4 regions of the Gottfriedia sp. NPDC056225 genome follow, and region 2 is predicted to be linked to each of the others. Evidence: predicted binding sites of a transcription regulator. Region 2 holds the regulator's gene; each other region holds the start of a gene.
The links. The regulator Rex, encoded in region 2, represses fermentation and respiration genes when NADH is low (regulators of the CRP and FNR family bind a similar motif). The targets are predictions, from matches to a motif close to TTGTGAAATATTTCACAA.

Region 1 (8,256 bases), on a different contig from region 2:
CAGTATCTGCACTTGACGTGTCAGTACAAGCACAAGTATTAAAGCTCTTAAAATCATTACAAGCAAAATATCAATTAACTTATTTATTTATCTCGCATGATTTAGGAGTAGTTAGATATTTCTGTGATCGAGTTTTAGTTATGTATCTAGGTAATACTGTTGAGCTAGCTCCAGTAGAAAAATTATATAAAAATCCACTACACCCTTATACAAAGGCGTTATTATCTGCGATTCCCCGTCCAAAAGTCGGAAAAAGACATGAGAAAATCCGCTTGACAGGTGAAATTCCAAATCCAGCTAATCCACCTTCTGGTTGTACATTCCGTACACGTTGTCCACTTGCGACAGACCTTTGTGGACAAAAAAAGCCAGAGTGGAAGGAAGTTGAAGAAAATCATTTTGTTGCATGTCACCATGTAGAAGCATAAAGGAGAAGATATTAAATGCAGTTTGATCATTTAAATAATCCATATTCAGCACAACGTCATACAACATTTGGAAAAAATGGAATGGTGGCAACATCCCAGCCTTTAGCAGCACAAGCAGGGCTAGATATATTGAAAAAAGGTGGTAATGCAATTGATGCTGCAATTGCTACCGCAGCCGCTTTAACGGTAGTTGAACCGACATCAAATGGAATTGGTGGCGACGCCTTTGCATTAGTTTGGGTGAAAGGGGAGCTACACGGCTTAAATGGTAGTGGGCCAGCACCAAAATCAATTTCAATTGAAAAGCTAAAAGAACAAGGAATTGAGAAAATGCCAACTCATGGAGTTATTCCTGTTACAGTACCAGGAGTTCCTGCCGCATGGGCAGCATTATCAAAACGATTTGGAAAATTACCATTAGAAGAGGTTCTTCAACCAGCAATTACCCTTGCAGAAGAAGGCTTTCCGATCTCACCAATTCTAGGGAAGTTTTGGAATATAGCTTATGAAAAGTTTAAAAAACAATTTACTACATCTGAGTTTGACGAATGGTTCAAAACATTCACTCCAAATGATCGAGCTCCGGAAATCGGGGAAATGTGGTCATCAAAATCACATGCTAAAACTTTACGAGAAATTGGAGCAACAAATGCAGAAAGCTTTTATCGTGGAGATTTAGCGGAAAAAATAGCTTCATTTATGAAAGAGCATAATGGATATTTAAGTTTAGAAGATTTAAGTGAATATAAAGTGGAATGGGTAAAACCAATCTCTACTAATTATCGCGGATATGATGTATGGGAAATCCCGCCGAATGGACAAGGTATGGTCGCGTTAATGGCATTAAATATTGCTAGAGGTTTTAATTTTTCTACAAAAGATGAAGTTGATACATATCATAAGCAAATAGAAGCTATGAAACTAGCTTTTACTGATGGAAAAGCATTCATTACCGATTCAGAACATATGAATATCGATGTCGATGAGCTATTATCTGAAGAATATGCTGCATCACGCAGAGAATTAATTGGTGAAAAAGCGATTGAACCAGAAAATTACACTCCTCCAAAAGGTGGTACTGTTTATTTAGCTACTGCTGATGGGGAAGGAAATATGGTTTCTTTTATTCAAAGTAACTATATGGGATTTGGATCAGGAATCGTCATTCCAGATACGGGTATTGCACTCCAAAACAGAGGGCACGACTTTTCGTTAATTCCAGAGCATTCAAATTCACTTAAACCAGGTAAAAGAACATATCATACGATAATTCCGGGATTTTTAACAAAAGATAGCGAAGCGGTTGGTCCATTCGGGGTAATGGGTGGATATATGCAACCACAAGGCCACGCACAAGTTGTAATGAATACAGTAGATTTTCTACTAAACCCTCAAAGTACATTAGATGCACCTAGATGGCAATGGATGGAAGGGAAAAAAGTGGTAGTTGAACCTCACTTTCCAAATCATCTTGCTCAAGCACTTGCTCGTAAAGGCCACCAAATTCAGATTGCTACGGATTGTAGCAGCTTTGGTAGAGGCCAAATTATATGGCGGAATCAACAGAACGGCGTGTTAATGGGAGGAACAGAATCTCGAACAGATGGCGCAATTGCAGTTTGGTAAAGGAATGATTCAATGTTAAATCAATGGCAACTTTTTTTAGCTTTTTTTAGAGTAGGAATGTTAGGTTACGGAGGAGGCCCATCTTCCATACCACTTATACATACAGAGGTTGTAGATAAGTATAAATGGTTAAATAAAGATGACTTTTCAGATGTATTAGCAATTGGAAATGCACTTCCTGGACCAATCGCAACAAAGCTTGCGGGATATATTGGGTGGAGAATAGGTGGGGTAGTAGGTATGCTAAATGCAGTAATCGCAACAACGCTACCGACTGTCATCCTACTTATGATTCTATTATCAACGTTAAATCATTTTAAAGGCATTGCTTGGGTACAAGGTATGTCAAAAGCGGTTGTTCCAGTAGTAGGGGTGATGTTAGCGACTTTAACATGGGATTTTGTAGAAAAATCAAGAGAATCTCTCGGTTGGAAAATTACTAGTATAATTGTAGTAGCTAGTTTTATCCTTCTCTATTTTTTAAATGTACATCCTGCAATACTAATCGGATGTTTAGTTGGATATGCCTTTTTCTCAAAAAGTAAAAATGAAAAGAAGAAGAAGGTGAAGGCATCATGATCTTTTGGAAAATATTCTTGGCATTTTTCTTACCTGGAATTTTCGGATACGGTGGTGGACCAGCCTCTATTCCTTTGATCGAGAATGAAGTTGTAGATAAATACGGATGGATGAGTTCAGTTGATTTTAGTAATGTACTTGCATTAGCCAATGCACTACCAGGTCCAATCGCAACAAAGCTGGCAGGGTATATTGGGTATGCTCAAGGAGGAGCGTTTGGAGCATTTGTTGGATTATTTGCTTCAATCGCACCATCACTTATTTTGATGATTGCATTATTAAGCATATTAATGAAGTACAAAAATTCACCTAAAGTTAAAAAAATGACTTCATTTGTTAAACCGCTAATCGCAGTATTACTTGGCATTATGGCTTTTGACTTTTTCAATGATTCATATAATGGTGTAGGTGTAACTCAAACAATCATTATTAGTGTACTTGCCTTGTTATTTTTAGAGCGTTGGAAAATTCACCCTGCATATGTAATAGGGGGAGCACTTGTATATGGTGCTATATTCTTAGCATAAGTAGTTAAACATTATTAAAGCAACAATTTATGTGATGTTGCTTTAATAATGTTTTTTTGCGTTGAGCCTTTTTAAATTTATTACCATAATGTGAAGTACCATAAAAATAGCAATTATTATAGCATGTAAAAATTATACATATCAACATTTGTGAATTCAGTCACAAAATAGACAATTTATTGACACGGATTTGACATATTAGTTTAAGTCAAAAACCCTTTTAGAAAAGTAAACTATAAGTAACAAGAGATACCGTATGTACTTCTCTAGAAATTACTTAATGAATTATTTGTGAAAAAATGTTCAAATTTTAACTCGAGCTTTATGAAATTTTTTTTGAAATATTCTTTATCTTAAGGGGGATGGACTGTGAGTGTGTTAGAACTTGCAAGATTACAATTTGGTTCCACAACGATTTTCCATTTTTTATTTGTACCACTTTCTATTGGTTTAGTATTTATGGTAGCAATTATGGAAACATTGTATGTTTTTCGAAATAACGAGACATATAAAAAGTTAACAAAATTCTTTGGGCACTTATTTTTAATTAATTTTGCTGTTGGTGTTGTTACTGGTATTATTCAAGAATTTCAATTTGGTATGAACTGGTCTGAGTATTCTCGATTTGTAGGGGATGTATTTGGAGCGCCGCTTGCAATTGAAGCATTATTAGCGTTTTTTATGGAATCTACGTTTTTAGGAATATGGATTTTTGGTTGGGAAAAACTGTCTAAAAAAATTCATTTATTGTGTATTTGGCTAGTTGCATTTGGAACTGTCATGTCTGCATTTTGGATTTTAGCAGCTAATTCATTTATGCAGGAGCCAGTTGGTTATACGATCAAAAATGGTCGTGCACAAATGAATGATTTCTTGGCAATCATTACAAATCCTCAGCTAAAAGTAGAGTTTCCTCACACGATTGCTGGCGCTTTAGCAACTGGTGCATTATTTGTAGCCGGTGTAAGTGCGTATAAAATTTTAAAGAAACAAGAGATTGCAATCTTTAAGAAAGCATTCAATCTAGCAATGGTTGTCGCTTTAATAGCAGGAATTGGCGTAGCGTTTAGCGGCCATTCTCAAGCGAAGCATTTAATGGAATCACAGCCAATGAAAATGGCTGCAAGTGAAGGGCTTTGGAAAGATAGTGGCGACCCTGCAAGCTGGATGCTCTTTGGTCTGATCGATTCGAAAAAGAAAGAAAATAAATATGAGGTAGAAGTACCATATTTATTAAGTTATCTTGCTTACGAGAAGTTTGAAGGTAAAGTACCTGGAATGAATACTTTACAAAAGCAATATGAGAAATTATATGGTCCCGGAAATTATATTCCACCGGTTAATACGACATTCTGGAGCTTTAGAATTATGGCAGGAGCAGGAATGGTCATGATTTTAATGTCGATGCTAGGATTATATTTTAGTTATCGAAAAAAATTAGAATCAAAAAATCTATTCTTAAAGGCAACGATATTACTTATTTCATTACCATTTATAGCAAATACAGCTGGATGGGTTATGACGGAAATAGGCCGTCAACCTTGGACTGTGTTCGGTTTAATGACGACAGCTGCATCCGTGTCACCTAATGTTTCAAAAGGATCACTCATTTTCTCTATCACAACTTTTACTACAATGTATGCAATTTTAGCAGCCGTTTTAGTTTACTTGTTTGTGAAAGAAATTAAAAAAGGAACACATCATGTTAAAAAAGAAGAGGTTCCTACTGTTGATCCATTTGAAAGGGAGGCGACAATTGTATGATTGGGTTAAATGAATTATGGTTTTTACTTGTTGCAGTTTTATTTATTGGCTTCTTCTTTTTAGAAGGCTTTGACTTTGGTGTAGGTATATCTACGAAGCTACTAGCTAAAAATGATACTGAAAGAAGAATATTAATAAATACAATTGGACCATTTTGGGACGCAAATGAAGTTTGGTTATTAACTGCTGGTGGAGCAATCTTTGCAGCATTTCCGAATTGGTATGCAACGATGTTCAGTGGCTACTATATTCCGTTTGTATTCGTCTTAATGGCATTGATTGGACGCGGAGTTGCTTTTGAATTTAGAGGAAAAGTTGAAAGTTTGAAATGGGCAAAAGCTTGGGATTGGGTAATTTTCTTTGGTAGTTTATTACCACCATTTTTATTCGGCGTACTATTCTCTAGTATCCTTAGAGGAATGCCAATCGATAAAAATATGAATATATCTGCTGGATTTACTGATTACGTTAATTTATTCACTGTAGTCGGCGGTATAACTGTGACGCTTTTATGTCTATTACACGGATTAATGTTTTTAACTTTAAAAACGGTTGGAGACTTAAGAGATCGCGCACGTTCTCTAGCACGTTTAGTAATCATACCAGTATTTCTATTCTTAGTTGCATTTACTGGTATGGCATTTTTTGAAACGGATATGTTTAAAGTAAAAGCGCAAATAACAGTGCCACTTATTTTATTAATCGTAGTATCTTACGTTCTTGCTACAGTCTTCATCATTAAGAAAAGAGACGGTTGGTCATTTACTATGACAGGACTTGGTATTGTACTCACTGTAGGAACTCTATTTACTTCTCTGTTCCCAAGAGTCATGATTAGTTCAATAAAAACAACTTATGACTTAACAGTTTATAATGCTTCATCAGGTCCATATTCATTAAAAGTAATGACAATTGTAGCATGTACACTATTGCCATTCGTACTAGGTTATCAAATTTGGAGTTATTATGTGTTTAGAAAAAGAGTGGATGAGAAGGATTTGACTTATTAATGGGAAGAGATCTTATTAAATACAAAGGGATAAAGAATTTATTTGTTATCTTATCTTTTTTAACAATTATACATGTAGCGACAATTATTATTCAGGCATATATGCTTTCACAAGCTATTGTCAAATTGTTCAATGGAAAAAGTAGTAGCGATATTTTATACGCTACTATTTTCTTCATCGTCGCATTTGTCTGCCGATATATAGTTTCAACAATCAAACAGAAGTGTTCAGAAAGTTTTGCAGACATTGCATCGACGGAAATAAAGATGGACGTTTTAGAGAAGCTTTTTAGACTTGGGCCTAGATATGCAAGAAAATCAGGAACAGGAAGCATTGTAACACTAATTATGGAAGGAACTACTCAACTAAAACAATATTTAGAAATCGTTCCTTTGAAAATGATTAATTTAGCCATCATCTCACCAGTAATTGTGATCTATATTTTCTTTGTTGATAAAGTTTCTGCACTTATATTAATCGTAACATTTCCAATCATTATTATTTTTATGATCTTACTTGGTTTGGCGGCTAAAAAGAAATCAGATAAACAATGGAAGATTTACCGAATTTTATCGAATCATTTTACAGATTCACTGCGCGGTCTGGAAACATTAAAATTTCTTGGATTAAGTAGAAAACATATTAAAAAAATTGAAAATGTAAGTGAAAGATACAGAGAAGCAACGATGGGAACTCTGAAAATAGCTTTTTTATCATCATTTGCGCTAGATTTATTTACTATGCTATCAATTGCTACAGTTGCCGTCTTTTTAGGTCTTCGCTTAATTGACGGAGTAATATTATTAGGTCCAGCACTTACGATATTAATCTTAGCTCCTGAATATTTCTTACCAGTTCGCGAAGTTGGTGCGGATTATCATGCTACATTAAACGGTCAAGAAGCTGGAAAAGCAATGCAGAATATATTAGATGAGCAGGAGTTTAAGGCTCAAGAAACTGCTCCCCTTTCTGAGTGGAGCCATAATAGTACAATTAAATTGCAAGACCTATCAGTAACTCCAGAGAAAGATGGTCAATCGATTTTAACAAATATAAATTTAAGAATGGATGGGTTTCAAAAGATTGGGATTGTTGGAGAGAGCGGTTCTGGTAAATCAACACTAATTGACTTAATCGGTGGATTTTTGGAGCCTTCACAAGGTACTATTCGAATTTCAGATGAAGAGGTATCGCATCTTCAATTAGCTAATTGGCATAAACAGTTAATCTATATCCCACAAAATCCGTACATTTTTTCAAAATCATTAAAAGATAATATAAGTTTTTATAAACCTAATGCAACTAACGAGGAAATTGAAGATGCAGCCACACAGGCCGGTTTAACTTCTTTAATGGAAGAACTACCGAATGGATTAGAAGAAAAGATTGGTGAAGGTGGCAGAGCGTTAAGTGGGGGACAAAGTCAACGTGTTGCACTTGCTAGAGCTTTTTTAGAAAACCGCCCTGTACTTTTATTAGATGAGCCTACTAGTCATCTTGATATTGAAACAGAGTTTGAATTAAAACAAACAATGCTTAAGTTATTTTCAAATAAATTAGTGATTTTAGCTACGCATCGCTTACATTGGATGAAAGAAATGGATCAAATTATTGTGATGAACGAAGGAAGCATAACTGAAGTTGGTTCGCACGAACAATTAATGATGAAAAAAGGTCATTATTATCGACTAATTCATAGTTAGAGGGAAAAGTATGTTAAATAAAAATGGATGGATTTTACCATATATTAAAGAAAATCGTCGTTTATTTATAGTTGTGATTTTCTTAAGTGCACTGACAATTTTTGCGGCGGCTTCACTTATGTACACTTCTGGCTATTTAATCTCAAAAGCAGCAACTAGACCTGAAAATATTTTAATGATTTATGTACCAATCGTAGCTGTAAGGACATTTGGAATTTTAAGGTCAGCATCTAAATATGTTGAAAGATTAGTCGGGCACCACACGATCTTAAAAATTTTATCTCGAATGAGAACTAGATTATTTAGCAATCTCGAACCGTATGCACTTAATATCAATTCGAAGTTTAAAACAGGAGATATTTTAGGATTGCTAGCGAATGATATTGAATATTTACAGGATATTTACTTGAAAACTATTTTTCCTGGCATTGCTGCATTATTTATCTATTTTATTTCGGTTATTGCTTTAGGTTTTTTCTCCATTCCTTTTGCACTACTGACCGCAATCGTCTCATTTGTTTTAATCGGAGTTTTACCACTTTTTTCATTATTAGTTGAAAAAGCACGGACACATCAAATAAAAAAGGAAAAGAGTCATTTATACGAAAATTTAACTGAT
Region 2 (8,256 bases):
TATCCTATCGAAAGAATATCCTTTCAAAAACCCTAGTTGATCAGGATTCGATTAAAAAGAGTTTTTATATTGAATCTGAAGGAACAATGTTTTTTGAACAAATTAAAACACTTGGACTAGAAGGTATTGTAGCTAAATCTAAGGACTCTACTTATATACCAGCACACCGATCTCTAAGTTGGCTAAAAATTATTAACTGGCGATATGGTAATTACTATATAACAGGATATAAAAAACAAGGAATGGGATTATTAATCTCTGAAGCCATAAATGGTGAATTTGTAAACGTGGGTCTAGTAGAATTCGGAATGAATACTGGTCAGAAAACGGCCTTCTTTAGTATAACTAAGCATATAAAAACTGGAGAAGATAAAAATTATATTTATGTAGAACCTTTTGTTCGATGCGTGATAAAAAGTAGAGGGCAATTAAATAACGGAGAATTAATTGAACCTATTTTCCATGACTTTATTGTTTAAAACAAATCAAAATAAATACCTAGTGATCCCCTTTAAAGTAGAAAGTATTAGTCACTTTTACAACTTAAAGGGGCTTTTTTATATCAGTCTATTTAAATAAAAGCCAAAGTATAAATATCCAAAATGGTATAGAAAATAAAAGACCAAAAAGGCAACCTCTAAATAAACCAATATTCATCTAAATCATCCTTAAAATTATTTAATAGAGTGTACTCTATCAACAATATATTTCTACTTGTATTAAGTTTAAATATACATATTTGTACAATATTTAGTCAATAATACCTTAGTTTTATTTACATTACCTTTTTTTCCTAATTTATTAGGATTATTTCCGCCCATGTACGCCTAAAATTAAGACCATAGCATTATCTAAAAATAAAAAACCTTTTAAGTACCAGGTTTTTTACTTTATTTTAGTATGTCATCTATATAGTTAACCACGAAGTGTAGTCTATTATTAATTACATTTACCAAAGGAGAGAGTATGACGATGTTACTTTAAATATTAAATACCGCCTTTAAGAGTGATTCTGATTACCGCCATAATAATTGCTCCTATTATTAAACGTATAGTCCAACTAGTGTTACTTTCAATTCTCTCAATTTTTTGTTCAACTTTTCTAAATTGTACTTTCTGCAACGGCTAAACGTTCCTTGATATCTGCAATTTTTTCCTGTAATTCCTTAATTTCGTCTATCTTATCCCCTCATTTCTATTAGCTTGTCCTCTACTTAATATATTCTGAATTTACTATATTGGTTAATGGAAAATAGTAGGAAGGTAATATAAATTAAAAGTATTTTTATCATTGAGGTTCAATATGGTATAAAGTAAGCTTTAAACTTTATTATCTTTTTTTTCTTTCAAATTAAAAAACCACTTCCATTTAGGAAGTGGTTATTTTAATTGATATTGTAACAGCATCACAAAAATGTGAGGCGACTTATTACATCATGCCGCCCATGCCGCCCATACCCATGTCAGGCATTGCTGGAGCATTTTTCTCAGGGATGTCAGCTACTACTGCTTCAGTTGTTAAGAACATAGCTGAAACAGATGCTGCGTTTTGAAGTGCAGAACGTGTAACTTTAGTTGGGTCAACGATTCCTTCTTCAATCATGTTTACCCATTGTCCGTTAGCAGCATTGAAACCAACGCCAACTTCCGCACCTTTTAATTTTTCAATGATTACTGATCCTTCTAGACCAGCGTTTGTAGCGATTTGACGAACTGGAGATTCAAGTGCACGTAATACGATGTTGATACCAGTCGCAATGTCACCTTCTGCTTCAATTGCAGCTACTTTATTGTATACGCTCATTAATGCAGTACCACCACCAGCTACAATACCTTCTTCAACTGCAGCACGTGTAGAGTTTAATGCATCTTCAATACGTAATTTGCGTTCTTTTAATTCAGTTTCAGTTGCAGCACCAACTTTGATTACTGCTACACCGCCAGCTAATTTAGCTAAACGCTCTTGTAATTTTTCGCGATCGAATTCAGAAGTAGTTTCTTCTAATTGAGCACGGATTACACCGATACGTTGTTGGATCGATGCTGTTTCACCAGCACCTTCAACGATTGTAGTGTTTTCTTTTGTTACTACAACTTTTGAAGCGCGACCTAATTGAGTGATGTTAGTTGTTTTAAGATCTAATCCTAATTCTTCTGTAATCACTTCACCGCCAGTTAAGATTGCGATGTCTTCTAACATTGCTTTACGACGGTCACCAAAGCCAGGAGCTTTAACAGTAACTGCGTTGAATGTACCACGTAATTTGTTTACGATGATTGTTGCTTGTGCTTCACCTTCAACATCTTCAGCAATGATTAATAGTGGCTTACCTTGTTGAACAACTTGTTCAAGTACCGGTAAGATTTCTTGAATATTTGTTACTTTTTTATCTGTAATTAAGATATATGGGTTTTCTAATTCAGCAACCATTTTCTCTGAATTTGTAACCATGTATGGTGAAGAGTATCCGCGGTCAAATTGCATACCTTCTACTACTTCTAATTCAGTTGTGAAGCCTTTAGATTCTTCAAGTGTAATAACACCGTCGTTACCAACGCGCTCCATTGCTTCAGCGATTAATTGTCCAACTTCTGGATCTGCTGAAGAAATTGCAGCAACTTGAGCGATTGACTCTTTACCTTCAATTGGTTTAGAGATTGTTTTTAATTCTTCAATTGCTACAGCAACTGCTTTTTCGATACCTTTACGGATACCCATTGGGTTTGCACCAGCAGTTACGTTTTTAAGACCTTCACGAATCATAGCTTGCGCTAAAACTGTCGCAGTAGTTGTACCGTCCCCAGCAATCTCGTTCGTTTTGCTAGCAACTTCTGCAACTAATTTTGCACCCATGTTTTCGAATGCATCTTCTAATTCGATTTCTTTTGCGATAGTAACACCATCATTTGTAATTAATGGAGAACCGAATTTTTTCTCAAGAACTACGTTACGTCCTTTTGGTCCTAATGTTACTTTTACAGCATCAGCTAAAGCGTCTACACCACGTAACATTGCGCGACGAGCTTCTTCACCAAATCTAATGTCCTTAGCCATTGAAATGACCTCCTTATAATTTAAAAAATTTATTTTTTAATTTAAGTATTTTATTTTATTAACCTATGATTGCAAGAATATCGTTTTCACGAAGTACTAGGTATTCAGTACCACCGTACTTAACTTCTGTACCTGAGTATTTAGAGAAGATAATGCGGTCACCTACAGATACTTCTAAAGCAATGCGCTCACCATTTTCAAGTACACGTCCAGTACCTACTGCAACAACTTTGCCTTCTTGTGGCTTTTCTTGTGCACTACCTGGTAACACGATACCGCTAGCAGTTTTTTCTTCAGACTCAACAAGCTCAATTACAACACGATCACCTAATGGCTTTAACATGTGTAATACCTCCTCAATAATCAAATCATTATTTTTTAGCACTCATTAATATTGAGTGCTAACACAATTAATAGTTTAAATAATATTAAAAAATTTTGCAAGTCTGAAGCAGGCACTTTTCTTGTCGAAATATATTAAGTTTTATCTTTACAATTAAATGTAAAATAAAAAACGAAAATTTCTTTTAAGAAACTAAAGAAACGAGTAAAATAATGTACATGTTGTTATCAACCTTTGGGTTATGAAAAATATCAACACAAAGGAGCTATCTTATTGAAAACTAGAGATTTATTGATTATCTTAACTTATGCTGTTATTCAATATTCGGCGGCATTTGGGGTTCCCTATTTATTAAATAGTAATTTATACGCTGGAGTGGAAAAGAAAACGGCTTCTCTTGAAGCGGTGGCCTTATGGAGTTGTATTAGCTTCATAACTGGTTTAATTATTATACTGATTTTATTACATAAGCCCATTTTTGAAGGAATGAAGAATTTTAAGCATAACTATCGTACAATATTAAATTGGGTAATTTTAGGTTACTTCATTACGATGGCAACTCAAATTGTGTGTAATATCATTTTAATTTATGTATTCAATTTACATACAGGCTCCGAAAATACTCAAAATATCTTAAATATCGCTAAACTGAATCCTGCATTTATTATTATACCAAGTCTAGTAGCACCGATATTAGAAGAGATAATTTTCCGCCGAATCATTTTCAAAAGACTTTATAATCGCTTACCATTTATTATTTCTGCTGGGATTAGTTCAGCAATATTTTCGTTTATGCATGGCGACTTACCATTCTTTTTATCTTACTTCCTAATTGGTTTCGTATTTTGTTATTTATACAAACGTACAAATTCAATTATCGTTCCAATTTTAACACACATGTTAATGAACACATTTGTAGTTTTTCAGCAGTTAAATTTACATTAAAGAAACCCCCAATAATTTGGGGGTTTTTAAATTAATCTAAATTTATTGTTGTAAAAAATATGCCAATGTTTGTAGTTCAACCGCTAGGTCTATATGATGAATACGAATATGTTCTGGTACACTAATTCGAGCAGGAGTAAAATTTAAGATTCCTCTTATATTTTTTCCATTTAATCGATCTGCAATTGATTGAGCTACAGGTGCAGGTACAGTTAAAATAACGATTTGAATATCATCATTCATTACGTCTTCTAAATTATCTAAATTATAAACAGGTACTCCACCAATTTCAGTTCCAATCTTATTTGGATCAATATCAAATGCCATTTCAATTTTAGTATTATTATTTTTTATAAAATTATAGTGTAAGAATGCAGTTCCTAAATTACCTACACCAATTAATGCAACTTTCATCACTTCATGTTGGTTAAGCGCTTTCGAGAAAAAAGTTAATAAGTAATTTACGTTATATCCATATCCTTTTTTTCCAAGTGCTCCAAAATAAGAAAAATCTCTTCTAATCGTAGCGGAATCTACCTTTACTGCTTCACTTAACTCTGCTGAAGAAACTCTTTGTTTACCTGATAAAGACAAATTCTTTATAAAACGGTAATATAAAGGTAGACGTTTAGCAGTAGCTTGTGGAATTTTAATTTGTTCCGAGTCCATTTTTTAATCCCCCACTTACTGTAATTCTTTTTACTATGGTGTGTAATTTAGCTTTACTTTAGTTATAAAGTACTTGTTCTAATGTAAAATATACACTATATTTAAGAATTTTGACAGTCTACAGTTACTCAGATAAAAAATTTTGCAATGAGGTGTTATCCATGATTCTTTTACAAGTAAATAATGTCTCAAAGTATTTTGGTAGTGACATTATTCTTTCAAATATAAAATTAGAAGTTCAAACGAATGATCGAGTTGCGATTGTTGGTCGTAATGGTGCTGGAAAATCTACATTACTCAAAATAATTGCTGGTGAATTGTCTTACGACGGAGGCGAGATAAATAAGCCTAAGGACGTTACTGTAGGCTACCTAGCCCAAAATACTGGATTACAAAGTGATCAAACGATATGGGAAGAATATTATTCTGTTTTTAATCATTTAGTTGAGATGCAGGAAAATATGAGAAAATTAGAAGTAAAAATGACTCAAGAAGAAGTCTATTCTAATCAGTCTGTTTATGACAAGATTATGAATGAATATGATCATCTTCAATATACATTCAAAGAAAACGGCGGTTATCAGTTTGAAGCAGATATTCGTTCAATTATTAGTGGCTTAGGTTTCAGTAATGAAGATTACGAAACAAAAATTTCTTCGTTAAGCGGTGGGCAAAAGACAAGACTTGCTTTAGGTAAATTATTATTAACAAAGCCTGATTTATTAATACTGGATGAGCCTACAAATCACTTGGATATTGATACACTTAGTTGGTTAGAGCGTTATTTACAATCTTATCCTGGTGCGGTATTAATTGTATCACACGATCGATATTTCCTTGATCAAGTTGTAAATATTGTTTATGAAATATCTAATCGTAGGCATCAACGTTTTGTTGGTAACTATAGTAAATATCTTGATTTAAAAGCTGCTCAATATGAACAAGAGCTTAAGCAGTTCGAAAAACAACAAGAAGAAATCTCTAAGCTTGAAGATTTTGTACAACGTAATATTGCACGTGCCTCAACTACAAAAAGAGCACAAAGTCGTAGAAAACAACTTGACAGAATGGTTCGATTAGACAAGCCACTTGGAGAAGATTCTTCAGCTAATTTTTCATTTGCAATTGAAAAACAAAGTGGAAATGACGTCCTTTCTGTACAAGATTTATTTATTGGATATAACCGCATCCCTACAATTGATCACACAATGAAGTTTGTATTGAACCGAGGAGATAGTGTTGCATTAGTCGGGCCAAATGGTGTTGGAAAGTCGACATTACTTAAGACGATTATTGGTGATTTAAATAAATTACAAGGAACAATTGATTTTGGTGCAAATGTTTCGGTCGGTTACTATGACCAGGAGCAAGCTAAGCTTACATCTAATAAAAGAGTATTAGATGAACTTTGGGATGATTATCCATTAAAGCCTGAACAAGAAATTCGAACAATATTAGGGAATTTTTTATTTTCTGGCGATGATGTGACTAAAATCGTTACCTCTTTAAGCGGTGGAGAAAAAGCAAGATTAGCATTAGCAAAACTTATGATGAAAAAAGCTAATTTTCTAATTCTTGATGAGCCTACCAACCATTTGGATTTAGATAGTAAAGAAGTTTTAGAAAATGCTTTATTAGATTATCCTGGGACTATTTTGTTTGTATCACATGATCGTTATTTTATGAACAGATTATCCACAAAAACTTTCGAACTAGCAAAAGAAGGATTATCAATTTATCTAGGTGATTATGACTATTACCAATTTAAGAAAAACGAAGCATATGAGAAAGAACAAGCTGAAAAAGAAGTTATGTTAACACAAGTTAAACAATCATCTCAACCAGTTTCCGATTATCAACAAGACAAAGAATTAAAGAAAAAACTTCGTCAAACTCAGCGTCGTATTGAGGAGATTGAAAGCAATATCTCGCAATTTGAGCTTGATATAGAAACAATCGAACTAGAACTATGCAAACCAGAAGTTTACGGTGACTTTCAATTAGTACAGGAATTAACAAGTAAGAAAAATGATTTAGAAGCTAAGTTAATAGACCTAATGGAAGAATGGGAAAACTTACAAGAGTAATGATTAAACGGATATGCTGATCGCTATCCGTTTTTTCTTATCTACATTTTTATCCACATATCATTTGCTACAATTTAGCTTTTACACAGGTTTATACACATTATCCACAGAAAACCAGCAATGTTATACACATTTTTGTGCACATAGTTTAATAAGTTTTTAACAAAGAAAAAGTACTTATCCACATTTTATTAAAAAAATTGTGAATAAGTACTTTTTACATATTCTCTAAATCTAAGCCAGGGTTCCCGTTTAGTGCCAAATTACCTAGTTTCCCTTGCTTTAATCTGATAAAAGCAGCTGCGCCGATCATCGCTGCATTATCCGTACAAAGTGATAATGGTGGTATAATTAATTCTATATCATTTAAGTCATTCATCTCATTTTGTAATGAAGCTCTTAATCCTTTATTAGCTGCTACTCCACCTGCTAATAAAACTTGTTTTACATCATATTCTTTTGCAGCTTTAATCGTTTTTGAAACAATTACTTCAATTACACTTGCTTGGAAGCTGGCCGCTACATCAGCTGGCGATACTTCCTCACCTCTTTGTTCAGCATTGTGCATATAATTAATAACTGCTGACTTTAAACCACTAAAGCTAAAATCATAACTACCTTCTTCTAACCAAGCTCTAGGAAATGGAATATTTGCAGTTCCTTCTTGTGCTAGACGGTCGATATGTGGACCACCTGGATAAGGCAATTTAAGCGTTCTAGCAACCTTATCATAGGCCTCTCCTGCCGCATCGTCTCGTGTTTCTCCTATTACTTCAAAAACGCCATCTTCCTTCATATAAACAAGCTCTGTATGCCCACCAGAAACTACTAAAGCTAATAGTGGATATAGTAAAGGCTGTACTAATTGATTGGCATATATATGACCTGCAATGTGGTGAACACCTATTAGAGGTAATCCATGAGCAAAGGCAATTGCTTTTGCAGCATTTACTCCAATTAGTAATGCACCTACTAGTCCTGGACCTTCTGTAACTGCAATGGCAGCTAAATCCTCATAGTTAATCTGTGCTTGCTCCATTGCTTCTTCAATTACCACAGTTATTTGCTCAACATGTAAACGTGAAGCAACTTCAGGTACTACTCCACCAAAACGTTTGTGTATATCGATCTGTGTTGCTACTACATTACTTAGAATT
Region 3 (8,256 bases), on a different contig from region 2:
ATTCCTTAACTGATTCACCGATATATGCAAAAGGTAAATTTTTTAAAGCATGTTGATCTGTTTCATTTAATTCTTTTAATAACCAATCTACCGACGACTTATTTGGAAAAATAATTGACTCCCAATTCGTTTCATCTAACATTCTTTGATTTATTACATCAAAGCGAGAATCTGCAATAATTTTATGTGTTGCCAAAAATTTAGATTTAGGTGGCTTTGGGTCTTCCTTGTCTTGAGATCCAACAAATACTGTTGAGACTTCTTCATCAATGAACTTCTCTGCAAGAATTCCATACTTCGCAAGTACCTTACTTGTCTTCGAAGAAATTGACTCAATTCTCATTGGAAGTTTACGTACATCGTAATTTGATCTGTGCATATTAGAAATAAATAATTCCACACTTTCTGGCGTACAAAAAACTAATCTTTCATGACAAAATGCATCAACTAACTGATCATTTTCAATTGGAAGTTCAACCAATTTAAGTGTAGGAAAAGAATAAACCTCAGCACCATTCTCAGATAAATAAGCTTCTAGTCCATTCTTTTCTACTGTTGCAGTAGCTTTTGCCAATAAAATTTTTCGTCCAAAATATTTTTTCTTATCAAACCAAGCAAGCTTTGAGCGAAGTTTAACTACATCTCCAATAATAGTCATCGCAGGATTTGTAATTTTTTCTTTCTCAATATTTGATACAATTGTTTCAATCGTTCCTTCAACAACTTTTTGTTTTCCAATTGTTCCCCACTGTATTACAGCTACCGGAGTTTCTTTCGATTTACCATTTTGGATTAAATGCTTACATATTTTAGGGAGATTATTTACTCCCATGTAATATGCAAGTGTATCTCCTAACTGATCGGAACAATTTGATTCCTTTAAATCTTCATTTTCCAAACATTTATGTCCAGTTCTTAATGTAAAGCTTGTACTATATTCACGATGTGTGACTGGAATACCAGCATATGCAGCTGCAGCGATGCTAGATGTAATGCCCGGTACAATTTCATAAGGTATATTATGCTTTGAAGCTTCCTCTGCTTCTTCCCCTACTCTTCCGAAAACTGATGGGTCTCCACCTTTTAATCTAACGACATATTTACCTTCTTTTGCATAATTGACTAATGTTTGATTAATCATTTCTTGTCGCATAGTATGTCGATCAGGGAGCTTTCCACAGTAAATGAATTCACAATTTCCAGTCGCTTCTCGTAGTAATCTTGGATTTGCAAGTCGATCGTATAAGATTACTTCTGCTTCTCGAATACAATTCATTCCTTTTTCAGTTATTAAACCTAAATCGCCAGGACCAGCACCTACAAATGAGATAAATCCATCTTTTTTTGTCATAAGTTACACCATAATATAAACATAACCGTCAATTATTTCTGTTTCATATGTTTTTACAATTCCATCATCTGGTTTTTGTACTTCACCAGTTCTTAATGAAATTTTCCAGTCACGTAGCGGACAAAATACATATTCACCTGAAACAATACCTTCTGCAAGTGGCCCATTAGTATATGGACAAGTACTTTCGATTGCATATACTTCTCCGTTTGATAAACGAAATAAAGCAATTGATTCCCCTTTAATAACGATTTCTTTTCCTATTTGTATTGGTAATGATTCTACATCAATAACATTAATTTTTTCTGGTGTTGTGATCATATTATGGCTCCTCTCGATTTCGCTATTATTTTCTAATAACTTCATAAAGATCTAATTGATTCGTTAACGCTTGACCCCAAGCTTCTTCATATGTTGCTTTTGCTTGATTGAATTTCTCTACTAATGCATTTTCTTGTTCTTTATTTAACAACACTTCTTTAACTGTATCCACTCCAAGTCTTTCTACCCAAGGAGCAGTTCGTTCACCGTAAACGCCAGTTTCTCGATAGAATTGAACGTATGCTTTTGCCATATGAATTACTTCTTCTTCAGTTATAACAGTCGTTAGTTGATCACATTCTCTAACCTCTGTTCCACCATTCCCGCCAATATAAAGCTGATAGCCATTTTCCACGCAAATTACTCCAAAGTCTTTTGTCAGTACTTCAGCACAGTTTCTTGGACAGCCTGTTACACCCATCTTCATTTTGTGCGGAGTATCTACCATTTCAATTGCTTTTTCTAGTTGGATTCCTAATCCTAATGAATCTTGTGTTCCAAATCGGCAGAATCGATTTCCGACACATGATTTAACGTTTCTTAAGGACTTAGAATATGCATAGCCAGAACGCATCCCTAATTCTTGCCAAACCTTTGGTACGTCTTCTTTTTTTACACCATATAAACCAACTCGGCTTGCACCCGTAACTTTTACTAACGGTATGCTAAATTTATTTGCAACTTCACCAATTTTAATCAATTCATCACCAGTCGTAACCCCACCATACATTCGAGGTACAATAGAGAATGAACCATCTTTTTGAATATTTCCTTCCATTCTTTCATTTACGAAACGAGATGACTTATCATCATGATAATCATTTGGATACATCATTCTTAAATAATAGTTTAAAGCTGGTCTACATTTTGAACATCCTTCTTCACTTTCAAAACCTAGAACCATTCGAACTTCCCTAGGAGTTTGTAACCCTTTTTCTTTTATTTCATTCATAACTTCATCACGAGATAAGTGTGTACATCCACACATGCCTGGTTTTGCAGCATTTGGATCAAATGTATCACCAAGTGTTGCTGCTAAAATACTTTCAACCATTCCTTTACACTTTCCACAAGATGCTCCAGCCTTTGTGCAACTTTTCACATCTTCAAACGTAGTAAGCTCTTGTTCTAAAATTGATTGCACGATTGTGCCTTTCGTTACTCCATTACACCCACAAACTGTATCATTTGCACTCATGGATAGAACAAAGTCTTCTGCTGAATCCTCTCCTGATTTATGGAGAATCGAAGCACTTGTAAATTCTTTAATATTAGTTTCATTTTTCAGCATATTGAACAGTCGATTACCATCTGATGCATCTCCGTATAAAACTACACCAACAACTTTTTCATCCCTTACAATTACTTTTTTATAAAGACCAGCAAATTGGTCATTTATTACGATCGCTTGTGTATCATCTTCCTCGTGAATTAGTCCTCCGGAAAATAGATCACATCCTGAAACCTTTAACTGAGTTGATAATATGCTTCCTTTATATCCGTTGGTTGGGAAACCGGTTATATGATCTGCAAGTACAATCCCTTGTTCATACAACGGCGCTACTAATCCATAAGTAGTTCCATTATGTTCGGCACATTCACCTACAGCATAAATTGATGAATCAGATGATTGCATAAAATCGTTTACAAGAATTGCACGGTTTACATCAATTCCTGCATTTTTTGCTAATGATATGTTAGGTCTGATCCCAACTGCCATTACTACCAAATCACATTCTAAACTAGTACCATCTGAAAAATTAATGCCTTCTACACGATTTGTACCGTTAATCGAAACCGTCTGTTTTTCCATTAAGAAATTCATACCTTGAGCTTCTAAATCTTTTTTAAGCATTTTTGCTGCAGGTTCATCTAGTTGTTGTTCCATTAAAGTAGGTAGTAGATGGACTACATGAACTTCCATTCCTCGATCAATTAAACCTCTTGCTGCCTCTAAACCTAATAGGCCACCTCCAATTACAACGGCTTTCTTATATTTTTGTGCGCAATTTATCATTAGTTCAGTATCTTGAATTGTACGAAAACCGACTACTCCTTCAAGTTGATTTCCTGGAATCGGCAGTATAAATGCACTCGAACCAGTAGCTATAATAAGTTCATCATAAGAAATCATTTTTCCTTTTTCTGTTTCTACTATTTTATCTAAAGGTGAAATTTCCGTAACTCTTTCGTTTGTAAGTAATGTAATTTGATTCTCTTCATACCAATTCCAATCATTAATATTTATTTCATCAATTGTAGTTTTACCTTGTAGCACATTTGAAAGCATAATTCGGTTATAGTTCGGATGTGGCTCATCTCCAATGATTGTAATTTCAAATAAATTTTTATTTCTTTTTAAAATCTCCTCTATACAACGAACTCCTGCCATTCCATTACCAATCATTAATAATTTTCTTTTCATCTGCAATGTCCCCCAAAATAGGAATTGTGAAATTTTTCACATAAACTTCTAAAAAAAATTTTTTTTGATAACAAATCGTTTTACTAGTTGAATACAAGTTTAGTATAACGGATAATTTAAGTTTTCAAAGCAAATTCTTTGACAGAATTATGAACAAAATGTCATCAGACATTTCCCTTTAAGAAGTAAAATCCTCTAAGACTAAATTGACTTAGAGGTTTTTACTTCATATTTGACTCATGTTTATAAAATTTATTTCTTCTTTTGTTTTTTTTCTTCTTCTTTTTTTATATCTTCAATTTCTCTATATTTAACAATCTTTTTTACTAAATCAAACGGTAGTGGTTCATTTATTGGAAATTGAACAGACCCTTTTGCGCCTTTATAAACTGATAACTCTTCCTTAAATGCTGCAATTCCGCTTGCTCCAGGATAAAATCCTATGTGATTTTTAAATGCTGCAAAGTGTACTAAGTTTTTATTAAGCGCAAATGCAGGCATTTGATAACTAATTTTTTCAACTGCATTCGGTACAATTTCTTTAATTGTCCTTCTTAAAGCTTGTAATTTTTCTTGAATTTCTGGTTGAAATTGTGAAATATATTCATCAATCGTATCAAATGTTTTTTTTGTATTTTCCATAAATTCTCCTTTAATTAAATTATCCTACTTTTTCTGTTTTCTCTCCAGAAAGTGAATTAATTCTTCTAAGCGAAGGGAATAAATACATCCAAAGTCCAGCAACTACTATCGTCCCAAGACCTCCAACTACTGCTGCTGGAACAGTACCAATTAATCCAGCCATCGTACCAGATTCAAATTCTCCAAGTTGATTTGAGGTTCCAATAAATAGCGAATTTACGGCATTGACTCGACCTCTCATATCGTCTGGAGTTTGTAGCTGCACTAGTGAAGAACGGATTACTACACTGACTACATCAGAAGCTCCGATGATAAATAAAGCAATTAATGAAATGACTATATTTGTTGAAACTGCAAATAGCACAGTAGCCAATCCAAACACAATTAATGCACTAAATAATATCGGACCATATGATTTTTTTAGTGGAGAATACGCTAATATTAGTGACATGATTAATGCTCCCACAGCAGGTGCAGTTCGCATTAAACCTAATCCCCATGCACCCGTATGTAATATATCTTGCGCATAAATTGGTAAAAGGGCTGTAGCTCCACCTAGTAGAACCGCGAATAAATCAAGCGAAATCGTTCCTAAAATAATTGGATGTTTATATACAAATTCTAAACCCATTAGCATTGTTCGTAAAGTAACTGGCTCTGATTTTCGAATAAATTGACTATCTAATTTAATGAAGTATGTAAGGATTGATGAAAGTAATAAGGCAATTGCTGAAGTTGCATAAACATAAGCCGGCCCAACTGAAAATAATACTCCTCCAAGAGATGGCCCTAATATTTGTGCTGTTTGACCTGCAGAAGTACTCCAAGAAATAGCTTGTTGTAAAATAGACTTTGGAACTACTTGTGGCAATAAAGCTGATGAAGCTGGACCCTCAAAAGATCGGCAAGCACCGAGTATAAATGCAGCTACTAATATTTCCTCACGACTAAGCCAATTTGCATAATTTCCATATAAAAGAAGTCCTGCAATAAGCGCTTCAATCATTTGACATATGAAAACGATTTTTCGACGATCAACTCTGTCAGCGACCTGACCTACTACTAATGTAAGTAATACCATCGGAATAAACTGCGCTAGTCCTACTAAACCAAGACTAAATGCGTCATGAGTCAAATCATACATTTGCCATCCAATTGCAACGGATAACATCTGAAAAGACGTAGAGGTCATCATTCGCGAGATCCAGAAGTTCGTAAATGAAGTCCCTTTAAAAATAGATTTATTTGATGCAGACAAAATAAAACTCTCCCCTTTTTATCTCTTACATCTAGCAAAATGAATATTTATACTAGAGATAAAATTTAAATACAAATCATTATACTATTTTTACTCTGGATTAGTGGATTAATTCACCTTAACCTTAATGAATTTTAATAATTAGATGGGATAAAGCTATTACTAAATAAGTTTTTTTTATAAAATCTAAATCCTTTAAAACTGAAGTTTTAGAATACAACTTAACTGGTAAAGGGGCTTCCATTTTTAAATTTATTAATAATGCTGACTGTCTCGAGGCAAATATGGGGGTATTTTAGTGGCGTTTTTTAATTAAAGGTAATTTTATGATTCTGATTTTTAGGTATATAGTAGATTTTTTTATCAAACTAAGGTTATTTTGAATGAAATATAGAAAATTAATTAATTTTCTATATTAGACCGTCTATATTGAGGCAAAATGAAGCCAAAATACCCCAACGGGTATAACTATTATTATAGAATTTTGGGATTATAGGAAATTTAAATTAATGCAGTTTCTGATTTCCTAATTGCACGTTTTACACATTTATTTTCACTTCCCCATTAATGCAATTTCTGATTACATATATGCACCTTTCAAGCACTTATTTACACGGCGACATTAATGCTGTTTCTGATCCATTTTTCGTATGTTCACTCGCTTATTTTCGCTTAACATTTAGTATAAGTTTCTAATTACCTATAAAAAGAGCCAAGGATGCCCCTAAAGTTATACTTTCGGGACATCCTCTTAAAATATTACAAAACCAATTAGTGAACTGCAGTTGAAGTTAAAACAAAACCTTCATACCCACTCGAAGCAATTTCATCGCACTTTTTACGGTATGCTCCAACACCGCCTAAATAAATTTGAAACCCTCTTGGTTTTCCTTTAATATTTGCCCCGGTGTACCATGATTCGGTTTTAGTAAAAAGTGTCGCCTCGGCAACTTCTCGACAATGTTGACTCCATGCATTTTCTGCTTCAATATTAGCTTCAATTACATCGATGTCCTTTTGTCGTAAGAACTGAATACAATCCGCAATCCATTCTACATGTTGTTCGATTGAAACTGGCATATTACTTAAAACTGAAGGACTTTCAGGGCCAGTGATCATAAACATATTAGGAAATCCTGCGTTAGCAATTCCAAGATAGGTTCTCGTTTGAGCTCCTCCTGCCCATTTTTCTTTTAATGTAACTCCATCTTTTCCTTTTATATCGATCTTCATTAACGGACCGGTCATCCCATCATAACCAGTAGCAAAAATAATAACATCTAATTCGTATTCATTATCTTTAGTTTTCAAACCAGCAGGTGTAATTGATTCGATTGGATCGCTCTTGACATCAATTAATGTAACATTATCACGATTATATGTTTCATAATAATTCGTATCAATAATTGGACGTTTTGTACCATAGTAATAATATGGCATTAATTTTTTGGCAACTTTAGAATCATGTACTATTTCACTAATTTTTGAGCGGATAAACTCAGCAACTGTTTCATTTGCTTTTTCATTCAGTGTAAGGTCAGTAAATGCTCCAAAAAGTCCAAGTCCGCCATTTTTCCAAATATCTTCGTATTTTTGAGTTCTTTCTAAATGATTAACCTCTAGTGCAGATTGAGTTGGTACTTCAGTAGGTTGACCGCCAGTAGATTCTCGCATTTGTTTTTTAATTTCTTTAAAATTTGCTTTAGTATTTCGGATATATTCTAGGTCATAAGGATGATTTCTCGCAGGTGCACTATATTGAGGTGTTCGTTGAAATACAGTTAAGTGAACTGCTTGCTGTGCAATCACTGGAATAGCTTGTACACCGCTCGATCCTGTTCCAATGATTCCAACGCGTTTACCTTTTAAATCAACTTCTTTATCTCTTGGCCAGTGACCTGTATGATACCATTCTCCTTTGAATGATTCGATTCCTTTGAAGTCAGGCACATTTGCTGCTGATAAACATCCAACACCCGTAATAAAGTATTTTGCCGTTACGTTCGTGTTGTTTTCAAGTTTAATATTCCATAAATTATTTTCAGGATCATAGTGTGCAGATTGAACTCTTGTATTAAATTGAATATCTTTACGTAAATTAAATTTATCGGCTACAAAATTCAAATAGCTTAATATTTCAGGTTGCTCAGGATACCTAGAAGTCCATGTCCATTCTTTATATAATTCTTCAGAAAATGTATAATTATAGTAAATGCTTTCTGAATCACATCTTGCTCCTGGATAACGATTCCAAAACCA
Region 4 (8,256 bases), on a different contig from region 2:
AGTTTCCATATTCCTGCTATTTTTTATTCTTTCGGTTCTTTTTCGTCGATAATGTTTATTTCAATTTTTGGCTCAACGTCTTCATCTATAATACTATCTGCGAATTTTGCTTTTTTCCTTAACTTAATGATTCTAGATATATTAATAATTACTACTTTACAGATTGCATATGTTGGTACAGCTAAAACCATACCAAGTACACCTGCGAAGTTACCCGCAAATAATAATAGTAAAATAATCGTTAAAGGATGAATATTTAACTTTTTCCCCATAATATATGGTGAGATTAAATTTGAATCAATTTGTTGGACGATTAAAATCACTAATATTACGAATAAAGCTATTTTTGGAGAAATTAGTATAGCAACAATTACTGCAGGAGCTCCTCCGATAAATGGACCGAAGTAAGGAATGATATTTGTAACAGCTGCAACTAAGGCTAAAATTAAAGCATTAGGTAATCCGATAATGCTGTATCCAATAAATGTTCCAATACCTACGAATATACAAACAATGGTTTGACCTTGAATGTAAGAAGCCAATGTTTCACTTGTTTCCTTAGCTATATGAATTGCTTCTTTCCTCAAACTTTGAGGTGAAAAACGAGACATTGCAGTAGGAAATTTATGACCGTCTTTAAACATATAAAACAATATAAATGGAACCGTTAAAATGATTAAAGTTACATTGCTAAGTATATTAAAAAATGCACCAATTCCACCCGTAATTCCACCAAGAAATACGATTGAGTAATCTGCAACTTTCTTTTCTAAATCTTTAATTTCAACGTAGTTTTGGCTTCCTAACCACTTTTCTAATAATCCAATTTTATTTGTAGCTTTATTTACAATAGTTGGCATATTATTTACCAAATCTTTAAATTGATCGGTTAAAGTAGGGAATACATTAATGATAGTTACTACTGCAATTAAGATTAATGCAAGGTAAAGAAGCAAAATACCGATCGAACGAGGCACCTTTTTACGCTCTAAAAAATCGACTATTGGTGCTAATAGGAAATATAGGAAGATCGAGACAAGTATCGGTGCAAATAATGTACTAATTAAAATTGCTATTGGTTGAAATAAAAATGAAATCTTTGTTCCAACGAATAAAACTAAGAATAACAATAGTATTTCGACCGTCCAAAATAATAACTTAGAGTTTTTAAACAATCAATAACCTCCTTTACTGTATTATGAATTTTATTAAATTAAAAACTTATGTATAAATACCATAATATAACAAAAAGAGATGCTTGTAAAAGCACCTCTTACTGATTTGGTTCAGTGATTGTTTGCATTGTACCAGTTTTATACATATTATTAGTGTCAAAGCGTAGTAAATCTCCGTAAACAATATTATCTGAAAGAGTTAATTCTTTCTTTGCTTTATCGATTAGCAATTTGGATTCCTGATCGCTAAGTTCTACTTTTTCTGCAGTTTTTCGATTATAAAAAGTATTTGAGCCAGCTACATAATAATATTTACTTGTGACGAAACTTCCATCGCGGAAAACAATAAATTCTGTATATTCTGGACTAAATAAATCTTTACCAAATTCGATATCTGATTTGGTATCTACACCTAAAAGGTGAAGAATAGTAGGTTTTACGTCGATTTGACCAGCAACCTTTGTAATTGTCTTACCTTTTTGTTGCTTAGGTAAATGAATAATAAATGGCGTACGTTGTAAATCCATATGATCATAAGGTGTTATTTCATCTTTACCTAAGAACTGAGCCATTGCACGATTATGGTTTTCAGAAATTCCATAATGATCACCATACATAACAATAATCGTATTATCATAAAGACCTGATTTTTTCAGACCTTCAATAAAATCCTTAATTGCTTCATCCATATATCGTACAGTCGTTACATATCGATCAAGTGTTTCGTCACCAGAGTTATATTGATCAATGAATTGATCTTTAGGATCAAGTACGAAAGGATAATGGTTTGATAACGTTAAAAATCTAGAATAAAACGGTTGTTTCACTTGTGATAAAAGAGGGAGTGATTGTTCAAAAAAATCTACATCCTTTAATCCCCAGTTAACTGAATTTTCATCTGTAATATTAAAATCTGATTCGTTAAAGTATCGGTCGTAGCCTAAAGAAGGGTACATTACATTTCGATTCCAGAAACTTTTATTATTTGCATGGAATACAGCTGAATAATATCCTTGATTTTTTAAAATTTCAGGTGTAGCCATATATTCGTTATTTGCGTGTGTGAAATAGACAGCACCACGATCTAGTGGATATAGTGAGTTATCGATAATAAACTCAGCATCAGATGTTTTACCTTGACCTGTTTGATGGTAAAAGTGGTCAAAATAATAACTTTCTTTAATGTATTTATTTAAAAATGGAGTTATTTCTTTCCCATTAACCTTTGCACCAATTGTGAAATTTTGCATTGATTCTAATGAAATAACGATAACATTTTTGCCTTTATATTTTCCAAAAAGCTTTGCATCTGCTTTTACACCATTGCTATTTACGTAGTTTTCGATTTCAGTTAATTTACTACTATCAGCAAAAGCCTTTTGTGTTGATGTTTTTGTTTGAAGTGAAAGATCATAACCTTGATATACATATAAACCAAGATTTTTTACAAGCATTTCTCGGTCAAATGATCGAGTAAGTAATTCAGGTCTTTCCATTTCAGCTAATCCTAAGTTTAATACAGCAATTGCAATCGTGATTAAATAATAAGTTGACTTCATAAATGAAGGTATTCGACCACTGTTTGAAAATTTAGGAAATTTTTTTGAGATGAAATACAAGATCAAAATATCAATAAACATAAATATGATTTTAAAGCTTGCTAATTCTTTTACACTAGATCCTAAATCACCCATATTACTAGTTTGGAAAAGTACTGGTAAAGTTATGAAGTCATTAAAGAATCCATAAAATAAAACGTTTCCACATAATAGTAAAGTTAAAATGAAATTTATTAGCAAGGCTATCGCATTACGTTTTTTCCCTTTGAAAAACAAGGCGATCCCTACTAGAAATAAAGAGGATGCTAATGGGCTAATAAATAATATTACATTTTGAAAGACTGTATCAATTTTTAAATCGAAACTAAAAAGAGTAACAATATACGTTTTTAGCCAAACTACTAACGCAACTAGTAATACGAATCGTACACGTGAAAATGTTGCTTTAAATGAAGTAGGCATAGTCTCTAATCCCCCTTAAATACAAAACAAACTAGCGTTCAGTCAACTAGCTTTTCTTTAAATATGCATCTCTCTAAGTCGTCAAAATTTATCGTACTCCGTTTAAAATTAAAAATCAATAGGAAATACGATTTCGTTATGTAAATCCGTTCGACAAAATCTATTAAGTATATAAAAAAAATAGGCTACTAGTAAGCCTATTCTTATTTTCATTTTATGGACAACTTTATCAATCTATGCTTCTTAATAGTAATTTTTTTAACATCGGCTTTAATTGAACTCTTAAATCTTCAGCATCTGAGGCGATTAAATAATGGTGCTGATAAATATTTTTCATTAACTGCGATGTTTCTTCTTGATGTTCTTCTTCTTCAATGAAAGTACCAATTACTTCAATTCCAAGTTTTCTAGCTTGCTTAACTGCTTCATGGGTATCGATAATACCATCCTGGAAATAGTCTAGAGCTGAAGGTTCGCCGTCTGTAAAAACAAGTAGAAATTTATGCTTTTCCGTTCGTTTAGCGAGCTCTTCTGAAACAACTCTAATCATTAATCCGTCACGATTATCTTCTTCTTCATGAAGCTGCATTATATTAGGACCAACTGAAGGTGATAAGGAGCTAGAAAACGGAATGACTTGATGCAATATATTTGGTTTATTTTCTTTAGATGCATTTGAAGCATCCTCCCAAAATCCACTAATACTATGCGAAATTTTTAATTGTTTCAATGTTTCATGGAATAGAATAACACTTTTTTTAACTTCATCCATTTTATTAAACATCGATCCTGAGCAATCAACTAGTAAGTAAAAAACTGCATCTAATTCTTTCGATTCATTTTGTTTTTTATAGAACATTTTAGGATTTTCTTCTGTGAACAGTCGAATCCATTTTTTATTTAGTCTGCCATAGTACTTATCCGTTGGTGCATTTTGTTTATTCTCTAAAGATTTTTCAATCGTTTTTCTTAATTCTTTAACATCTTTTGAGACCATTGCTGATAATGTAGAATACTGCTTCTTTTCACTTATATTTTGTCCAATTGCTTCGAGATGTCTTATTGATACATTGCTATTGTATTTGCCATAAGCATTTTGCTGTGAAGAGGATGAATTAGAAACCTCATGTGATTCAGTTTGTTTTGATTTTTTATTCTCGCCTTGTTTAGAGGAACCGAATGCATTTGCAATTGCCTGATCACCGGCTTCTTCTTCTCTTGCAAAGTTTGCTTTAATAGAAGTTTTTGTTCCACTTTCTACTTCAAAGCGTAAAAAATTATCGTCTGTTTCATTATTCTTACTTTCTCTATGCCAAGTGGATAATTTTTCATCTTCACTATTTCTTTCATCAAGACCATCTTGACTGTCATCATTTTGAAGTTCCTTAACTTGACTGTTACAAGAAGCAAGGTCGGTAAGTTTATTTAATGGAAGATAGCCAAAGTATGTGTGAATCATATCTTCCTTATAGATTGAAAGTAATCTCTGTTGCACTCTAAATATAATAGAAGAAATATCACTCGTCTTCTTAGCTTCAAACGTTTGAAAAAGGATTGGTAAAATATCCTCTAATTGTTCATTTGTATGATAAGTTAACTGTGAAGAGGTGAGTGAAAGATAGATTAAACAAAATAATTGATCTAAATGGAAATTACGGATTTCATTTGCTTTATATTGCGATTCAAAATAATGTCTATATATTCTTTTTCTCGTAGAAAATAATTGTCTTGTACCCGGTCTTTGGCGAATAATTAGTTCTTCTAATCGGATATCTTCGAGTAGGACGTAAAGTTGTGTAAAAAAGCTTTTTAAATGAGTTTCGTGTAATTCCTTAAGGACATCCTTAAATTCAGTAAAATCGGTATAATGCTTATTACCTAAAGCTTTTAAGTACACGTCTGATTTTAGGCCCTGTAACTGTGTGTTATGTTCTTGAGTTTCCCAAAAATGACTTATCGTAAATTTTTGTTCTTCATCGTCATAATAAGCCTGAAAATCAAATTCTAAAAATGCATTTTGATTTTTTGAAAGAGAGATCGATAAATTTTCCATTTGAAGAAATGTGGATGCATCGATTTTTTTATTATTAAAAATGATTTGTTTCATATTTTAATCTCACTCATTTCAAGAAAGAAAATAACTTTCTGCTAATTCTCTAACAGTTTCACGCTCGATATCATCACTTAATTTCGCGATAATAGTACGTTCAATTGCTCTAAGTACTGGAATATGAACTGATAAATCACATGCGTCAAGTACACCACGAATACTAGCTGCATCTTCACTAATTCTTCCTTCACTAGCCAATGGAATTAAATCACTTGAAAAACTAGTGAACTTTTTCAATAACTCTTCGTCCTTTAACTCAGACTCATCTTTTAATAATTGAAATAAAGACTCACCATTTATATAAGGAACATCAATAATAATGAAACGGTTTTTTAAAGCTTCATTTAATTCACTTGTCCCTACGTATCCTTCATTAATTGCTGCGATTACTCTAAAGTTTTCATCACCTTTTACTACTTCTTGAGTAAATGGGTTTGTAATCATTTTGCGATAATCAAGTGCACCGTGTAGTAATGGCAATGTTTCTGGTTTAGCCATATTGATTTCATCTATATATAAAATATGACCCTTTTTCATTGCCTTCATTAAAGGTCCATCAATAAATACAACTTCGGATCCATTAGTATTTGAAGCAATTGTGTTATATCCGACAATCCCTTCTATATCTAAATCAACTGAACAATTTATGCTGTGCATTGGTTGATAAAGTAATTTTGAAAGGGTTTCGGCTAGAACTGTTTTACCACTTCCAGTTGGACCCTTTAATAGTATATTTTTACCGAGTAGAAGAGCTGTTATTGCATCTTCTAAAATTGTTTTGTCTTGGGAAACATATTGTTTTGTTCCTACTAATAGTTGGTCTTCTTTTAGTACCTTTTGAATGTGTTCATTGTATATAAAATTTAATTTTTCTTTTATAGAACTAGAAAGATTTAGTTGTGTATTCATAATTACTCCTTTAATTAAACAGTGTTCAATATTTGAATTGATCCATTTTTGTACTAACCATCATATTATCACATATCAAGATTGTGAATGTCTTGTCCACAAATTTTATTGGAATTTGGTAATACAGATTCCATCTACTTAGTATAACAGTTTGTAAATTATCAGGAAAGTTTTCAGAATGAATTACTATATATATGAAACAACTGTAATAAAGTGGAAAGTATCTAATTGTTTATATTATTAAGTTTTAGACTACTTTGTTCAATATTTCACAATATGTTCAAAAAGTATGTAAAAGATTTAGTAAATCATATGATAAATTAAACATGTAATCTGTTATATACCTAATTAACTTTCTGTATTACATGCAGAAGAGGAGGAGTAATACGATGGAACAATGGAGACAATTTGAAACTGGACGATGGGAAAAAACGATTGATGTAAGAGACTTTATTCAAAAAAACTTTAAATCTTATGTTGGTGATGATTCATTTCTAGTCGGGCCAACTGATGCAACTAAAAAACTTTGGGATATAGTACTTAATTTATCTAAAGAAGAACGCCAAAATGGCGGAGTTCTAGATATGGATACGAAGATTGTATCTACAATCACTTCACATGAACCAGGCTATTTAGAAAAAGAATTAGAACAAATTGTTGGTTTCCAAACAGATAAACCTTTCAAACGATCACTACAACCATTTGGTGGGATCCGAATGGCTGAAGCAGCATGTGAATCTTATGGATATAAAGTTGATGATGAAATAAGTAAAGTATTTTTGGAATATCGAAAAACACATAACCAAGGTGTATTTGACGCTTACACGGCAGAGATGAAAGCAGCAAGACGTTCTGGCGTTATTACTGGATTACCTGATGCATATGGCCGTGGGCGAATAATTGGTGACTATAGAAGGGTAGCATTATACGGTGTAGATCGATTGATTAAAGATAAAATGAACGCTTTAAATATCACGACAAATGTTATGTCTGAAGAGGTTATTCGAGATCGTGAAGAATTAAATGAACAAATTCGTGCTCTAAAAGAATTAATGCAAATGGCAAAGACGCATGGTTTTGATATTTCTAAACCTGCAACAAATTCAAAAGAAGCTTTCCAATGGTTATATTTTGGTTATTTAGCAGCAATAAAAGAACAAAATGGAGCTGCGATGAGCTTAGGCCGCGTATCAACATTTTTAGATATATATATTGAGCGTGACATTGAAGAAAATACAATGACTGAACAAGAAGCACAAGAGCTAGTTGACCACTTTGTCATGAAACTTCGATTAGTTAAATTTGCTCGAACACCGGATTATAATGAATTATTTTCAGGGGATCCAACTTGGGTTACTGAATCAATTGGTGGAATAGGAATTGATGGACGCCCACTTGTAACGAAAAACTCATTCCGTTTTTTAAATACATTAGATAATTTAGGACCAGCTCCAGAGCCAAACTTAACAGTACTTTGGTCAGCACAATTACCAGTAGGCTTTAAGCAATATTGCGCTAAAATGTCAATTAAAACTAGTTCAATTCAATATGAAAATGATGATATCATGCGTCCTGATTATGGCGATGACTACGGCATTGCATGTTGTGTATCTGCAATGACAATTGGTAAACAAATGCAGTTCTTCGGTGCGCGAGCAAATCTTGCAAAAGCATTATTATATGCAATTAATGGTGGTATAGATGAAAAGTCAAAAATGCAAGTGGCACCAATGTATGCTCCAATTACAACTGAATATCTTGATTACGAAGAAGTAAAAATGAAGTTTGATGTTTTATTGGATTGGTTAGCAGGTCTATATGTTAATACGTTAAATTGTATCCACTATATGCATGATAAATATAGTTATGAACGAATTGAAATGGCATTACATGATGCAACTATTAAACGAACAATGGCAACAGGTATTGCAGGATTGTCAGTATGTGCAGATTCATTATCAGCTATTAAACATTCAAAAGTTAAAACGATTCGTGATGAAAACGGAATTGTCGTTGATTTTGAAATTGAGGGAGACTATCC

Region 1: a site for Rex is predicted at 3,309-3,326, ahead of ACFCYN_RS06900 (cytochrome ubiquinol oxidase subunit I). Genes of this name have one in related genera too.
Region 3: a site for Rex is predicted at 4,122-4,139, ahead of nirB (nitrite reductase large subunit NirB). Genes of this name have one in related genera too.
Region 4: a site for Rex is predicted at 6,473-6,490, ahead of pflB (formate C-acetyltransferase). Genes of this name have one in related genera too.

Annotation. Positions count from the first base shown of each region.
Region 1 is NZ_JBHJTJ010000006.1:128,794-137,049, reverse strand. Features, by position in the region: gene ACFCYN_RS06920 (ABC transporter ATP-binding protein) at 1-428, shown strand, start outside; gene ggt (gamma-glutamyltransferase) at 444-2,054, shown strand; gene ACFCYN_RS06910 (chromate transporter) at 2,067-2,633, shown strand; gene ACFCYN_RS06905 (chromate transporter) at 2,630-3,160, shown strand; gene ACFCYN_RS06900 (cytochrome ubiquinol oxidase subunit I) at 3,530-4,924, shown strand; gene cydB (cytochrome d ubiquinol oxidase subunit II) at 4,921-5,934, shown strand; gene cydD (thiol reductant ABC exporter subunit CydD) at 5,934-7,637, shown strand; gene cydC (thiol reductant ABC exporter subunit CydC) at 7,648-8,256, shown strand, end outside.
Region 2 is NZ_JBHJTJ010000066.1:2,026-10,281, reverse strand. Features, by position in the region: gene ACFCYN_RS23045 (ATP-dependent DNA ligase) at 1-479, shown strand, start outside; gene groL (chaperonin GroEL) at 1,430-3,055, opposite strand; gene groES (co-chaperone GroES) at 3,114-3,398, opposite strand; gene ACFCYN_RS23030 (CPBP family intramembrane glutamic endopeptidase) at 3,672-4,343, shown strand; gene ACFCYN_RS23025 (redox-sensing transcriptional repressor Rex) at 4,386-5,012, opposite strand; gene ACFCYN_RS23020 (ABC-F family ATP-binding cassette domain-containing protein) at 5,174-7,099, shown strand; gene tsaD (tRNA (adenosine(37)-N6)-threonylcarbamoyltransferase complex transferase subunit TsaD) at 7,317-8,256, opposite strand, start outside.
Region 3 is NZ_JBHJTJ010000054.1:8,946-17,201, forward strand. Features, by position in the region: gene cobA (uroporphyrinogen-III C-methyltransferase) at 1-1,351, opposite strand, end outside; gene nirD (nitrite reductase small subunit NirD) at 1,355-1,672, opposite strand; gene nirB (nitrite reductase large subunit NirB) at 1,698-4,097, opposite strand; gene ACFCYN_RS21990 (iron chaperone) at 4,350-4,739, opposite strand; gene ACFCYN_RS21995 (MFS transporter) at 4,759-5,997, opposite strand; gene ACFCYN_RS22000 (flavin-containing monooxygenase) at 6,769-8,256, opposite strand, start outside.
Region 4 is NZ_JBHJTJ010000015.1:26,721-34,976, reverse strand. Features, by position in the region: gene ACFCYN_RS12030 (AI-2E family transporter) at 24-1,175, opposite strand; gene ACFCYN_RS12025 (LTA synthase family protein) at 1,274-3,196, opposite strand; gene ACFCYN_RS12020 (vWA domain-containing protein) at 3,426-5,303, opposite strand; gene ACFCYN_RS12015 (ATP-binding protein) at 5,322-6,215, opposite strand; gene pflB (formate C-acetyltransferase) at 6,605-8,256, shown strand, end outside.